Regions from separate parts of the Deinococcus cellulosilyticus NBRC 106333 genome, predicted to be linked through region 1. Evidence: riboswitches for the same ligand, from Rfam matches in the RefSeq annotation. Region 1 holds a riboswitch; each other region holds the start of a gene.
The links. A riboswitch is a leader RNA that binds a small molecule or an ion and turns the genes downstream of it on or off. The one in region 1 is predicted to bind cyclic di-GMP.

Region 1 (3,550 bases):
TGACGGGCTTCCCATCTTCAACAGACAGGGTGTATTCACCAACTGGCAGGTCTTTCACTTCAAACGTTCCTGCAGGCATGTCCACATCCTTCCAGAAGGTTTCAACCCCAGCAATCATCACGCGTACTTTTCTGGGGGTTGGGGGGATCAGGGCACTGTCACTGGTTTTCTCGTACTCGATTCTGCCCCTGAAGTCGAAGGTGGGCACCAGTTGAACGGTGAGGCTGTCCCCGGGCTCAGAAGGGAGGGTCTGGGTCTTGAGGTGGGTGTGGGCAGGCAGGCTGCTGCGGTCAACGGCCAGGGTGCAGGGCCCCTGGTATCCTTTCAGCACCACCCGACCATTGGCATCCGACTGACCGGACATGCCACATCCTGATACTCTCACGCCAGACAGGGAAGGCTGGAATCCTGTCCCCTGCACGTCAAATCGCACCGTGCGGGTGGAGGGATCAGCAGGAGGGGTTCCGTCCAGAGCTGCGGTGATGCTGGCAGGTACAGGAAGCTCATACCGGTAGGAAAGCCCTGCCCGGTAATGGGTGCCTGCACGGGTCTGGTTGACCGAGACATATCCCTGCAAACCATTCACATCCCGGTAATTCACTGAAGCAAAAGGAAAGAGAGAGATGTTACCTGATTCCCACGAACTGCGCACCCCTCCTTCCAGAGCAAGCTCTCCAGAGTCCAGCAAAGAGGTGTACTTGCCGGAAAGGTTGAAGGCACCCCTTCCTCCGGTCTTCAGGGAGGTGAAAGCATTCAGTTGCAAAGGCCCCTGGGTGTAGGTGGCATCTGCTGAAACCTCTGCACCCTGAATCTCAAAAGCCTTCAGGGAGGCAGAGGTGCTGAATTTGATGTTCAGGTCTTCGAGCACCAGGCGGTGACTTCCCGTCAGTTCACTGCGGTGTTCGGGCCTGTAGGTCCAGCCCAGTTCGGTGTCCCTGTTGCTGTACCGGAACTGCAGGTCCTGCCACTGGGAGTTCGCCACCGTGATTTCACTGCTGAAGGTGTCCTCACCAGGGAGGAGTTTCAAAGAGCCCCTCAGGGAGCCACCCCATCCACTCTGACCGTAGGACACCCGGGCATTCAGGCTCTTGCCCTGCGCGGTGTAACTGGCCCCTGTGGACCAGAACATGCTCTGCCCGGGGGTGGATCTGGCATTCCAGGACCACTCGGGATGCTGCAGAGAAACAGCAACCTCAGGGCGGGTGAAGGCCAGATCTGTGTGTGCCGCAACCGACCAGTACAGCAGATCGGACCGTGTGGCATATTTGGCACCCAGACGGACCATGCCTGTGCGCATTCCCCATCCTGCACCCACCTGCAGATCCTTGACAGGTTCCGTGCTCACATACAGACCTTCACCCGCACTGCCCGCCACCCCGGATGCTGGGGAAGAGCCGTAATTGACGGTGGTCTTCCCCACCCCAACCATCAGGCCAGGGTCCTGCACTTTCAGGTCCTGCAGTTGCATGGAGGCCGAAAACCGGACGGTGGAACTCAGGTCTCCCTCTGCCCTGAACTGTGTTCTGAAAGGCTGACCGGACTCAAAGTTGCTTCCCCATTGCAACCGCACCCGGTAAGGGCTGTCCACAGCACGCACCCCCCTCAGCAGAATCTTCTTGTGTTGGGTGCTGGATGAGGTGATCAGACCAACTTCCAGCACCTGATCGCTGGGCTGGGTGGGCACAGGCACATTGAGGGTTCGCTCTGCACCGGGTTGCAGGTCAAAGTCAGGGATGCCCTGCAGGGCCAGACTGAATTCCAGATGCACCCGTGCAGGAATGGGGCCCATGTTGCGAACCTTTAATGAAAGTTGCACGGTGTGCCCCGGCAGGGTGGTGATGGCTTCCGGGGCTTGCAACTCAAGCTTTGCGCGGGCAGGCAGCTTCAGGGGAACAGGCACCTGAACCGGTCCCTGAGGGGTGGTCACCTCAAAAAGCAGGGTGAGTGAGGTCAGGTCTGTGTCTCCTGTGATCTGGACACTGAGCGGCAAAATCGGATTCTGACTGGCAGGCAAGGCCCTGGGGAAACGCACATTGAACCCCACAGGTGCTCCTGCATGTGTTCCGGTTTCATTTGACCAGCCCACAAGCTGCACCCCCAGTTTCATGCTCTTGAAAGCCTCTTGAAGCCTGAACATCACCTGGGTGGCCTGCTGGTTTTGCAGGGTGATGGTTTCGTTTTCAGCCTGGGCAACGCCAGAACAGGCCAGCAGACAACCTGCTCCAACAAGAGCATTCTGCAAGGATGGTCTGGAAGAAAGCACAGGCAAAGTCGTCAGCAAGGTCATACCGTTCCTCCCGGACAGGTGATGACCAGAACAAGAAACCACGCAGCTGCAGGTCACAGCTGGGGAACAAGGCCGGTCGCACCACTGGCTCCTCCTGTGCCAGGTGCCCGGGTAAAGCACAGGAATCCACGCCTCCTTTGTTCTTCCATCTTACCTGAGGACTCTGACCAAATCCTCACTGTACAGACCCGCAAAGCAGTTCATTTGCGCAACCTGAACCCCTGCACCTGCTGTCGGAACCCCTTCACCTGCTCTGGGGTGGCCTCTGGACCATAACGCAGGTCCTGATAGGTTTCCAGAATGCCCTCAATGTCTTCTGCCTGCTCTGGATGGGCCCGGGCCAGTCGCTGGACGTACTGGCTGACCGGCTCTGAAAGCTCGGGTTGGATGCTGAACCGCCGGATGAATTGCTGGTAGAGCCTGCGCAATTCATCGCTGGTCTGATGTGTGGCCCGAACCGTCCGACGCAACAGAATGGGAAGGAGGGTGAGGGCAAGCAGCACCACCACAATCAGAGCGACCACCGCCTTATGGGCACCCAGCAAAGACAACAGAAGGCGTTGCTGGGTGCCGTTGTACCCGATCACCCACTGGTCCCAGGCGAACTGGAAGGCGTCAAGTTGCAGTTGTGCCCGGGTCAGCCAGGTCTGTTCTCCTCTGGTCAGGGGGGACAAATCGGCTGGAGCCTGCAAACTGGCCGCCAGACCCTCTGTGAGGCGGGCAGGAGACACAGCAGCTGTGGGGTCGACGCGCACCCAGCCCTGACCTTCCAGCCAGACCTCCACCCAGGCATGGGCCTCAGACTGGCGCACAATGGTGTAACCCGCTGAACCATTCAGGTCTCCCCCAAGGTATCCTCCAACCACCCGGGCAGGCACACCTGCAGCACGCATCAGGAAGGCAAAAGCACCTGCATAATGCTCACAGAAGCCCTGTCTGGTCTGGTACAGCAATTCATCCATGGGATCAGGACTTTCCAGCACCGGTGGATTCAGGGTGTAAATGAATCCACCACTGCTGAAAAATTCCATTCCTGCACGAACCCGTTCTGCAGGAGGCAGATCCTGCCAGGAGGCAGCAAGGGCCCGTGCCCTGGGGTTGTTCTGTCCAGGCAAAAGCAGGTTGTATTGCAGCACACCCCGGCTTTCCTCGCGCCCAATGATGGCTTCTGTGTCGGCCTGCAGCTCGAAACGCTGCCTGACCACAAAAGGCCGGGTCACCACCTGATAGTTGGAGCTCAGGCGCACCGAACTGGTGGTGCCT
Region 2 (3,550 bases), on a different contig from region 1:
CCGGCAGCCTGAGCGATGAGTTTGGAGAGGTTCATATGCTATCAAAGTAGCACAGCTCTCCCCCTCCGCACATCGTGATTTCTGCCTATCGCACAGGAGAAAATGCCACAGAAATGGTTCACAATCTCAGGCGTGCCACCCAGAGGTGAAAGGCTTCCAGGAGACTTTGCCAAAAGTTCCCGTCTTGCTGCGCTCGTAGACGTTAAGATGAGACCATGCATACTCCAGAAATCACCGGAACCATCGGTGCACCGAAAGAAACCCTCTCCCTGCTGCTGGAGAAAAGTGATTTCAACGCCCAGACCATGTTCATTGTGATCACCGACTTTCAGGGGCACCGCAACATCGCCCGTTACAGCGTGCTGGTGCACAACAAGGAGGCCAGCACCCTGAGCGTTCCTGCTTTCGGTCCCCACTATGGGCAGGCAGGCATCGAAGCCCTCAGGGACGTGGTGCAGACCGCCATTGCTTCAGGGGTGACCAACTTCAAGGAAACCGTGGTCAATCCTTATGATTTCCAGCGCATGACCAGCGACCCTGACGAGGCAGACCTCAAGGTTCTGCTCTCGAAGGCCAACCCCACCGATTACAACATCTACATTTAATCCAGACATTTGAATCCACACGATCAGAAGCCCGGGAAAACCCGGGCTTCTGATCAGAGATTGTGGTCCGCGTGGAATTACAGTTTGGTGACCTGCACAGGGGACATGCGGTTGGTGGTGGTGCCATCACCGAGCTGTCCGCCAAAGTTGTTGCCAAATGCCCAGAGTTTGCCAGTGCTGGTCAGGACCACACTGTGGGCACGGCCCGTGGAGAGGGCAGTGGCAGCGCTGATTCCGGGAACCAGCACGGGGGTTTTCTGATCGATCAGGGTGCCGTTGCCCAGCTGTCCGCTGTCGTTCTTGCCCCAGCTGTACACCTGACCGCTGGTGGTGAGGGCGAGGTTGTGGGCGGGTCCGGCAACGAGGTCTTTCACTCCACTGAGCTTCTGAACCTGCACAGGGCGTTTGCTGCCAATGGTGCTGTTGTTGCCCAGGCGACCATTGTGGTTGTCGCCCCAGGCCCACACGGTGCCGTCGCTCTTGAGGGCCAGGGAGTGGTAGTGCCCTGCAGAGACGCGGGTGACGCCAGAGATGGTGGTGAGTTTCACAGGAACAGTCAGGGTGGTGGTGTTTCCGGTGCCCAGCTGTCCGTCCATGTTCCAGCCCCACACCCAAACGCTGCCGTCGTTCTTGAGGGCCAGGGAATGCCCGAGGCCTGCGGTGATCTGCACGATGCCAGAGAGGCCCTTGACCTGCACGGGGGTCAGGCGGTCGGTGCTGGTGCCGTCTCCGATCTGGCCCACATTGTTGTGGCCCCAGGCCCACACAGTGCCGTCACTCTTGAGGGCCAGGCTGTGTTCCATGCCTGCACTGATGGCGGTCACATTGCTGAGGGTGGAAATCTTCTGGGGCGCACTCTGGTCGACCTTGTTGCCAAGACCCAGCTGTCCGAATTCGTTGCGGCCCCAGGCGTACACGGTGCCATCGCTCTTGCGAACCAGGGAGGTGTTCCAGCCTGCGGCCACTTCGGTGATGCCACTGAGGGTGTTCGCATTGCTGATCTGGTTGTAACCGTTCCATCCCCAGGCTTTCAGCACACCGCCCACAATCCCAAGGTTGTGCTGGTTCCCACTGGAAAGGTTGCGGGGAGCAGCAATAGGTGCAACCAGGGCATTCATGTCTGCAGCACCTTCAGGGGCCTGTGCAGGGGTTTCGGTGCTGACTTCGGTGGAGGGTTCGGAAACGGTCTGGGAGGGAACAGATTGGGTGCCACAGGCGACCATCAGGAAGGTCAGGCCTGTCAGAATCAGGGTGTTTTTCATGGTGCGGTGTGAGGAAAATTTGAAACGGTGACTGTGGGGTCACATCGTCTGTGGGAGGTCCTCACCAGTGCTGTGCACTGCCTTCCTGTCCCACGCTGGCTGCCTGTGGTTTTTCAAAACAGCATTCACCTGCAGAGAAGGGGACTTCTCTGTGCTTTCATGGGGTGCTGTCAGAAAAAATCAGGGGTCAGGGTTCAAACCGATGCTGCGGTGCCTTGAGAGGCCTGCAGATCTGTCTGGGTGGGTTGGGACCGCGGTTCCTGGTGTTTTCTTCTGTCTGTAACATGCTGAAAGTCACTCCTTCCGAGTGGGGAAGAGTGACCGACAACGACAACAATGGGTTGGACTGTACTGCTGAACGCAGAAATACAGAGGACCAATTGCTCCATGCCGGTCGCACCACTGGCTCTGCGTTTCCCAGGTGCCCGTATACGGGAGAACGCTTCATCGCCTCATGAGCCAAATCTCTGATACACATTATGCCACTCCCTCCCCGTTTTGAGAAGGGTTTTTTACTGTCCTGCAAGGCTTTTTTATTTTAGATTTGGGTAACAGTTTCTGTACAAAGGTGATGTCCTGTTTCCAGCACTGCATTTTCCAGCGCTGCAACCCTGCCCCCGAGGCTTCAGCGGTATGCGCTGGTGAACAGGCGCATTTCATCGTGCATGTCTGGCGTGGCTGCCCTGAATTTCTGGTACAGCTTGGAGGGGTCCACAAAGAAGGTGCGGCACATGTCCCGGTTTCTTCCCGGCCAGAAGGCATAGAACGGCGCTCCACGTTCATCTCCAGGGATCTGCCTGGGAAAGTCGATGTGCAGGTGGGCCAGGAATGTGCCCCTCTCCCCTTTCCCGATCCTGCCAATCTCCTGGCCTGCAGTGACCCTGTCCCCCACCTTGATGAGGTCCTGTTCCAGCAGGTCATGACCGTATCTGGAGTAGATCCCGTACTGCTCATGCCAGATCACGATCAGGCCACCCCACAGGCCTCCGGCATGGTTGCTGATGTATTTTACTTCTCCATCTGCAACGGCCAGGAAGGGCAACCCCAGGTCTCCGTCTCCAGCAATGTTTTTGCGTTTCACCCAGTCGTAATAGTAATTGCAGTCCCATCCGGTGTGGTAACCCAGATGGGTGGGGTAGGTTCTGTCTGCATAGACCGCAGTAATCTGCGGTTTTCCCTCGGACCGCATCGGAAACATCAGTGGCATACCGACAGGATAGGCTTTTTGAGACCAGAATCAGAGCCGTCATTCTGTGCGGGTGAGGTCACATCAATCAAAGTCGGATCAGGATTTTCCCCATTGACAGCGCTTTTCAACAGAAACACCCCGGCAGGTGGCCGGGGTGCGGGTGTCCAGGGTGCTGGAATCAGCGGATTTTCACCTGATACAGGAAGTACCCGAAATCTCCCGGGGCCATCTGGGTGATGTTGCAACTGGTGGGCAAATTCAGGGGCAGATCAATCACACCGACCACCCCGAGGTGGACATTCACCACAGCGCCATTCGGGCAGTGCAGTTCCATCTCTCCTGTGGCTCCATACATGTTCTGCAGCAGGTCGGTGAAGTAGGGGATGTTGTCCCCGAGCACGATGTCGGTGATCACGGTGTCTCCAGAGTTGGTGAAGGTGATCTTGTACTCGATGGTTTCCCCCACCTTGCCTCCGTTGCTGGTGGTGTAGGAG
Region 3 (3,550 bases), on a different contig from region 1:
TCATGAAGGTGCTGTTTTTCAGGCTTTTCAGAAAGCCTCTGTCAGAAACACAGCTGTCCACCTTCGCTGGACGCGGCTTGCTGGGCTGCACAGCGGGCAGGTTAGAATACCGTCAAATGCTTAGACAGGACTTCATTTACCCCGAGGGGATCTATCTGGACGGCAATTCGCTGGGCCTCACCTCCCATGCCAGCGTGCAGGCGATTGGCCGCAGATTGCAGGAATGGCAGGAGCAGGCCGTGAACGGCTGGGAAAGCTGGTTTGGCCTTGCCGAAACCCTCAGTCCCACCCTGGCAGACCTGATGGGAGCACGGCCTGAAGAGGTGATTGCCACAGGCAGCATCACCATGAACCTGCATGCCCTGCTTGCCACCTTTTACCAGCCCACAGCCCAGAAGAAGCATCTGGTGGCCACTGCACTGGATTTCCCCAGTGACCTGTATGCCCTGCAGTCCTGGGCAGAGCGCCATGACGCCGAGTTGCGCCTGATTCCTTCGCGAGACGGTTACACCCTGAATGATGAAGACATTGCTGCTGCATTCCAGGAGGATGTGGCCCTGGTCTTGCTCCCAACGGTGCTTTATGCCAGTGGGCAGTTGCTGGACATCCAAAAGTACGCTTTGCTGGCCCAGCAGAAGAACATTGTGCTGGGGGTGGATGCGGCCCACTCTGCAGGTTCTGTGCCCCACCACCTGCACGCCTGGGGCGTGGATTTTGCGGTGTGGTGCAGCTACAAATACCTGAATGCGGGTCCGGGTGCACCCGGTGGCCTTTTTGTGCATGAGAAGCACTTTGACCGCCTCCCTGGCCTGAGGGGATGGTGGGGCCACCAGAAAGCCAGCACCTTCGAGATGCGCTCTTACTTCACACCCGAGCATGGAGCAGGTGCGTACCAGATCAGCACCCCGAGCATTCTGGCCCTGGCCGGACTTGAAGGGGCACTTGAAGCGTTCAGGAAGGTGGGCATTGAAGAGATCCGGGCACGTTCCCTGGAACTCACCACGCATTTCATGAAGCTTCTGGATGAACACACCCCTGAACTCCGGGTGGTGACCCCCAGAGAGGTGCACCGCAGGGGAGGCCATGTCAGTGTGCAGCATCCCCAGGCGAGACTGCTCAGTCTGGCCCTCAGGGAAAAAGGAATTGTGCCGGACTTCCGGGCCCCGGACATCCTGCGCATGGCTCCGGTGGCCCTGTACAACACCGAAGAGGAGCTGCAACAGACGGTTCAGGTGCTGCGGGAACTGCTCGACACCCGCTCCTACATGGCTTTTGAACAGAAAAGCACCCGGGTGGTCTGAACCTGACTGTACAGGTTTCTGAAGTCTGGCTGAGGGAATTTGACCCAGATGTACGGAAAGTGTTAAACATCAGGAATTTCCCGTATTAGAGGGAATTTCTGGCATTTGTAAAGAGGCGTTTTTGGCGTGTGGATTGACGCTGAAGCGCTTTTTTTGTCATACTGGAATCAATCAGTACAGAGCCAACCCCTCTGGCTGATAGAGACGTTGAAGCCTTTCCTGTATTCGGGCACCTGGGAAAGGTGGAGTCAGTGGTGCGACCGGCTATTGGTCTCCACGTGATGCAAGCATCACCGTGGTCTACGTCCATCTGCACATGCAGGTGGTGTCTCTCGATTGTGGGAGTAAAGGAGGGAGTGACCATGTCACACACTTCTGTTCTGAAACGCCTGATCCTTATCACAACCGTCCTGCTCAGCCTGGCCTCCTGCAGTCAGACCCCAAAGGCCCCGGAAGCCACCGCAGAGGTGCAGAATCCCGAGATCAGCCAGCTCGGGAGTGCCGATGTCTTCGACATGACCCTCTCGGACAGGAGCAACTACCAGACCACTGCCGTGCGCTGGTGGACCAGTGGGGTCAAATGGTGGGTCAGTGGCACCAACAGCGGACTCGAATACTGGACCGATGCCGTCAGGTGGTGGGCCAGTGCCGTCAGATGGTGGGCCGAAGGGGTCTTCCTGCCCGCACCGGACAACAGCAAGCCCTTCAAACTGATCAACCTGGACAAGGCACAGCTGCTTGCCCCCAACCTCGGAGCAGGGGTCAACATTGCCCTGATTGACACAGGTGTGGACCTCAACCACCCCATGCTCACAGGAGCCGTGAAGTCTGGATGGGATTACCTCGGCAATGACAGCAACGCCAGCGAAGAAGGTGCCGACACCGATGTGGCCTATGGACACGGTACAGCCGTGGCTGGCCTGATCCGTCAGGTTGCTCCAAAAGCCACCATCACCGCCTTCCGGGTGATCACCTCCGATGGTTCCGGTCGCTCCAGAGATGTGGCCAAGGCCATCTATGACGCTGTGAACGGCGGGGCCGACATCATCAACATGAGCGTCAGCACCGACACCCTCACCTCCAGCGTGTACACCGCCATGCTGTATGCGGCCAGCAAGAAAGTCCTGATTGTTGCTTCGGGTGGGAACAGCGGAGGCAACCAGCCCCTCGTTCCAGCCCTGCAACTCGGAAATGATCCCCTGCTTGACCTCTCAGGCCTCAGTGTGGGCAGCGTGAACGGCGATGGCAGCAGCGTCAGCTGGAACAACAAGGGCAACGAGGTGCTCGCTCCCGGCGTGAACCTCTTCACTGCCTACCCTGGACAGCGCGTGGTGTACGGCACAGGCAGCAGCTTCAGTGCACCGCTGGTGACCGGCGCTCTGGCCCTCGCCCTCGGTGAAAATGCGAACAACTGGAAACTGACCACACTGGCCCAGTCCACCAGCAACGGCGGCATCATCGACATGAGCCTCTTCCTGAAACAGGCCCTGAAATAAAACGTGTGATTCACCCGGGAAGCTTTTGCCTTCCCGGGTGACAATGCATCGAGAACAGGTCATCATCAGAAGAGAGGGCTCTCCCTTTTCCCCTTCTCCTTTCATCCCCTCAATCCATCCGTGCACCAGGAAATGGGTCCACATGCCTGACCAGAACCCCTCCAGCCTGCGAACCCCCAAACGCCTCCTCGAGGAAGCGCGGCTTTTCACCGATGAAGACGATGAACGCGCAGCCCTGCTGTACGAACAGGCAGCGGTGCGGGCCAGACTGTACCGGGACCAGGAGACGCTGGCAGATGCCCTGAACGGCATGGCCAAACTGGAACACAAACGGGGAGACAGCAACGCCGCCCTCTTCCACCTGCAGGAAGCCCGGGAGATCCGCCGTGCCCTGGGAGACCTGAGGGGAGAGGCTGCACTGCTGTGCAACATCGGAGCCCTTCACACCGATTTGGGAAGTTTCAATACTGCACTGGATTTCCTGTTGCAGGCCGAAACCGTGCACGGCAGTGCAGAAGACGTGCTGTCGGCCACCATCTCCACCAATCTTGCCCGCGTGTACGACGATCTTGGTGATCCGGACAGTGCAGAGCGGCACTACCAGAAAGCCCTGACCTTCGTGCGCAACGCCGGACACCCCATGGGAGAGGCCATCCTCAGCACCAACTACGGGGAGTTTCAATTGCGGCGGGGCAGGCTCGATGAAGCCGAAAAGCTGCTTTCTTCAGCACTGGACATCACCTCCAGAAAGAG
Region 4 (3,550 bases), on a different contig from region 1:
CATCCCGAGCAGGGGTGGGTCTGCCTGATCCACAAAAGCAACTTTGATGCACTGCAAGAGGTGTGCCGCACCTATTGCCTGGCTGTCCATTGACCCTGAAATCCAGGGACCTCAGAAGCGGAATCGGGTTGGCGTGACCGAGTTTCCCGCCTGCTGGCTGCGGGCATGCTTGCGCATGATGCCAATGCAGCTTTCCAGATGCAGAAAATTGAATTTGCCACTGCGTTCCCGGGCTGTGAGACCAAATTGCACGCCATGAACGCCACTGTGTTCCAGAAAAGGTTTGAGGTTTTCCGGGGTCAGGCCTGTGCTTTCAGCGAGGAGGGGCAGGTTGGGGCGGTCCAGGTGCACCAGGGTGCGGATCTCATCCTGCCCGGACAGCGCCGTTTCGGCCTTGCCCCGGGTGGTCACCTGGCGGACCATCGGGTACATGGCCAGTTGCAGATAGTTTTTGGTGAGGTCCAGGGTGTGGTCAAAAGCCAGGTTGATGTTGACGCTGAAGCCGTGGGTGATGGCATCTTCCAGCAGGTCCCAGTCCATCACAGTGTTGTGGATGGCCCCGAAAGTGATGTTGCGGATGCCGTGGTTCCAGTACAATTCCAGAATCTTCAGGGTCCGGCGGCGGCGGCCCTCTTCATAGGAATAGTTCTCGTTGTCTGGGCGGACCAGAATGGACAGGGGAACCCGGGCTGCATCCATGCACATCCCGATGGTTTTCAGGTCCGGGCTGATGCCTCCCTCCTTGAGGTTGCGCACCAGCAGCAGGGAGTCCGCCCCCATGTTCTGGGCTTCCCTGACCTCGATGGAGTTTTCCACCACGACCTCGGCGATCATGAATTCAGCATATCAGGTGCGGCTGATGAAAAAATGATCTTGATTGCAAGCTGGGGATTTGCCTGAGTTTGAACCCTTCAGGGCAGTCCTGCCCCATAGAGGACTAGATTTCAGCCTGGAAAACCGCAGTGGAGTCTCTACACTGTGGAGCATGCGGATTGCCGTAGAACTGGTTCCCAAAACCTTCGAACACCTGCAGGAGGAGCTGAGCTACATCCAGCAGCACCTGCCCAGGGTGGACACCATCAACCTGCCTGACCTGATGCGGTATGACATCCGCAGCTGGCAGGCGTGCCGCCCGGTGCAGCAGATCCTGCCCAGCAACAGTGCCATTCCCCATTTCCGGTCCATCGACCTGAACGTGAAAAAACCCCTGCCCTTTGCTGACCAGCTTCTGGAATCTGGGGTGAGGGAAGTGATTGTGGTGACGGGAGATCCGCCCACCGACATGAGTCGCAAGGTGTATCCGACCTCCTGCATTGATGCCATTCGCAAGTTCAAACGGGAGCTTCCAGAGATCAAGGTCTATGCAGGGCTGGACCCCTACCGTTCCAGCCTGCGCAGTGAACTCGAGTACCTGGAACGCAAACAGGAAGCCGGTGCAGAGGGCTTTTTCACCCAGCCCTATTTTGACCTGCGCCTGATGGGGGTTTTCCAGGAGATGTTCGAGCAGTCCGAATGCCGGGATTTGCCCATCTTCTGGGGGGTGACCTCGGTGGTGGGGGAGCGCTCCAGACGGTACTGGGAGACCCGCAACCGGGCCATCTTTCCCAAGGATTTTCAGCCCACGCTGGACTGGAACCGGGCTTTTGTGTCACAGGCACTGCACTGGGTGGAGGAAAACAGGGGCAACATCTACTTCATGCCCATTCGGGTGGGGATTGCCGATTACCTGAGCGGTTTGCTTTGAAACTGCAGGGGTGCTCTGGGATTCAAATCCCCAGAGCACCCACTTTGATTTGCATGGAAAGAGCTGTTCTTTCTCAGCCACTGGAGTTCAGATTGAAAACCTTTGGAAACATAAGTAAAATTTGTATTTTTTAAGTAATCAGAGTGTAAGAAATTCAGCAAGCTCTTTTTTGGACAAAAACGTTCAGGACGGTTGACACTGTTTCTGGAACTCAGTTAAGCTTCAGAATAGAAGTGGCATTTTGCCCACTCATGAGACATGGAAGCACATTCCGTATTCGGGCACCTGGAATGTGTGGAGTCAGTGGTGCGACCGGCATGAGGAGAAATTCACCCATCCCCTCCAAGAACATGCTGGCACGCCCTGTAGAAAGGACGCTGCCGTGACCGTTCACTTTCCAACACGACACCATGCAGCATCTCTTGCTGCAGAAGACACCGGACTGGAGATCACCTGCTCAGAGGTGCAGACCACCACCCCCACTGTGCCCGCTGCCCATGCAGCCTGTGTTCCAGAATCAGGTGAACTGTTTCAGGCCACCTTTGAACTGAATCCCCTGCCCATGTGGGTCTATGACAACAGCACCCTGCAGTTTCTGGAAGTCAATCAGGCCGCCCTGCAGAAATACGGCTACAGCCGCGATGAGTTTCTGGAGATGACCCTGCTGGACATCCGGCCTGAATCGGAACACCAGATGCTCATGCAGCACCTGCAGCATGTGGTTCAGCACCAGAGCAAGAACAGTGAACAGACCTGGGTGCACCTGAAAAAAAGCGGTGAGTCCATTGAAGTGCAGGTGCATGGTCAGGACCTGCAGTACCAGGGCCGCCCGGCACGTCTTGGGGTGATTCTGGATGTCACCGAGAAAAGTCGCATCCGCCGCGCTCTGGAGGAAAGTCAGGCCCAGTTTCGCCTGATTGCCGAGAACACGGTCAACCTGATCATGCAGTTTGATGCGAATTTCCATGCCTCTTATGTGTCCCCTTCCATCACAGCGATTCTGGGATACACGCCCGAGGAATTTCTGGCGATTCCCGATTACGGCTACATTCACCCGGAGGACTGGCCGATGGTGGAACAGGAGGTCACGGCGGCAGTGGAACGCCACGCAGACCAGCACATGCTGGAGTACCGCATCCGTCACAAAGAAGGGCATCACCTGTGGTGTGAAACGGCATTTCGTCTGATCTGGGAGGGTGAGGTGTGCCACGGGTTCATTTCTTCCAGCCTGGACATCTCGGACCGTGTGGTGGCCCGTCAGGAGCTGATGGCTTCCCTCACCACCTCCACCCAGCTGGTCACCCTGGCCGAGGAGCTCGAGGAGGCCAGCGATCCCTCGGACGTGATTCAGCTTGCCCTCAAGCACTGCACAGCGGTGATTCCGTTTGATTACGGGATGTTTGTGAAGGTGACGGACCACCAGTACCAGGTGGACACCTGCCTGAACCTCTCCCCAGAAGAAGGGGAAGTGCTGCTTGGACGTTACCTGAAGGCTGCTGGTCCCAGGCTGCTGCACGCTTTTCTGAAGGGAACTCCGGCTTTCTTCAGTGCATCAGAACCCATCTGTGAACCTGCTGAGTCTCTGCCTCGTATGGATGCGTTTCAGGTGGCTGTCCTGCCGGTTACGGCAGATGGCCGCATCCAGGGCTTTCTTGCCCTTGGGACCTGCACAGACAAAGTGGAATTCACCGGGAACACCCGTCGCATCCTGCGGGCGGTCAGAGACCGCATTTCGCACGCCTTTGAGCGCAACACCTACATCGAGAAGCTCTCCACCAGTCGGGAGGAGACCCTCAAAGCCATCGG

Region 2: linked by a shared signal. The riboswitch ahead of DC3_RS04335 (RCC1 domain-containing protein) and the one ahead of DC3_RS01890 (hypothetical protein) in region 1 are both predicted to bind cyclic di-GMP.
Region 3: linked by a shared signal. The riboswitch ahead of DC3_RS16425 (S8 family peptidase) and the one ahead of DC3_RS01890 (hypothetical protein) in region 1 are both predicted to bind cyclic di-GMP.
Region 4: linked by a shared signal. The riboswitch ahead of DC3_RS26455 (HD domain-containing phosphohydrolase) and the one ahead of DC3_RS01890 (hypothetical protein) in region 1 are both predicted to bind cyclic di-GMP.

The regions. Positions count from the first base shown of each region.
Region 1 is NZ_BJXB01000001.1:440,035-443,584, reverse strand. It holds gene DC3_RS01890 (hypothetical protein) at 1-2,287, opposite strand, end outside; cyclic di-GMP riboswitch class II at 2,350-2,432, opposite strand; gene DC3_RS01885 (transglutaminase TgpA family protein) at 2,488-3,550, opposite strand, start outside.
Region 2 is NZ_BJXB01000003.1:114,300-117,849, reverse strand. It holds gene DC3_RS04345 (S4 domain-containing protein) at 1-35, opposite strand, end outside; gene DC3_RS04340 (DUF3197 domain-containing protein) at 216-605, shown strand; gene DC3_RS04335 (RCC1 domain-containing protein) at 683-1,867, opposite strand; cyclic di-GMP riboswitch class II at 2,247-2,331, opposite strand; gene DC3_RS04330 (M23 family metallopeptidase) at 2,493-3,074, opposite strand; gene DC3_RS04325 (beta strand repeat-containing protein) at 3,235-3,550, opposite strand, start outside.
Region 3 is NZ_BJXB01000015.1:33,683-37,232, forward strand. It holds gene kynU (kynureninase) at 117-1,301, shown strand; cyclic di-GMP riboswitch class II at 1,493-1,576, shown strand; gene DC3_RS16425 (S8 family peptidase) at 1,664-2,797, shown strand; gene DC3_RS16430 (EAL domain-containing protein) at 2,940-3,550, shown strand, end outside.
Region 4 is NZ_BJXB01000042.1:24,061-27,610, reverse strand. It holds gene DC3_RS26470 (hypothetical protein) at 1-93, shown strand, start outside; gene DC3_RS26465 (copper homeostasis protein CutC) at 112-834, opposite strand; gene DC3_RS26460 (methylenetetrahydrofolate reductase) at 986-1,744, shown strand; cyclic di-GMP riboswitch class II at 1,988-2,071, shown strand; gene DC3_RS26455 (HD domain-containing phosphohydrolase) at 2,127-3,550, shown strand, end outside.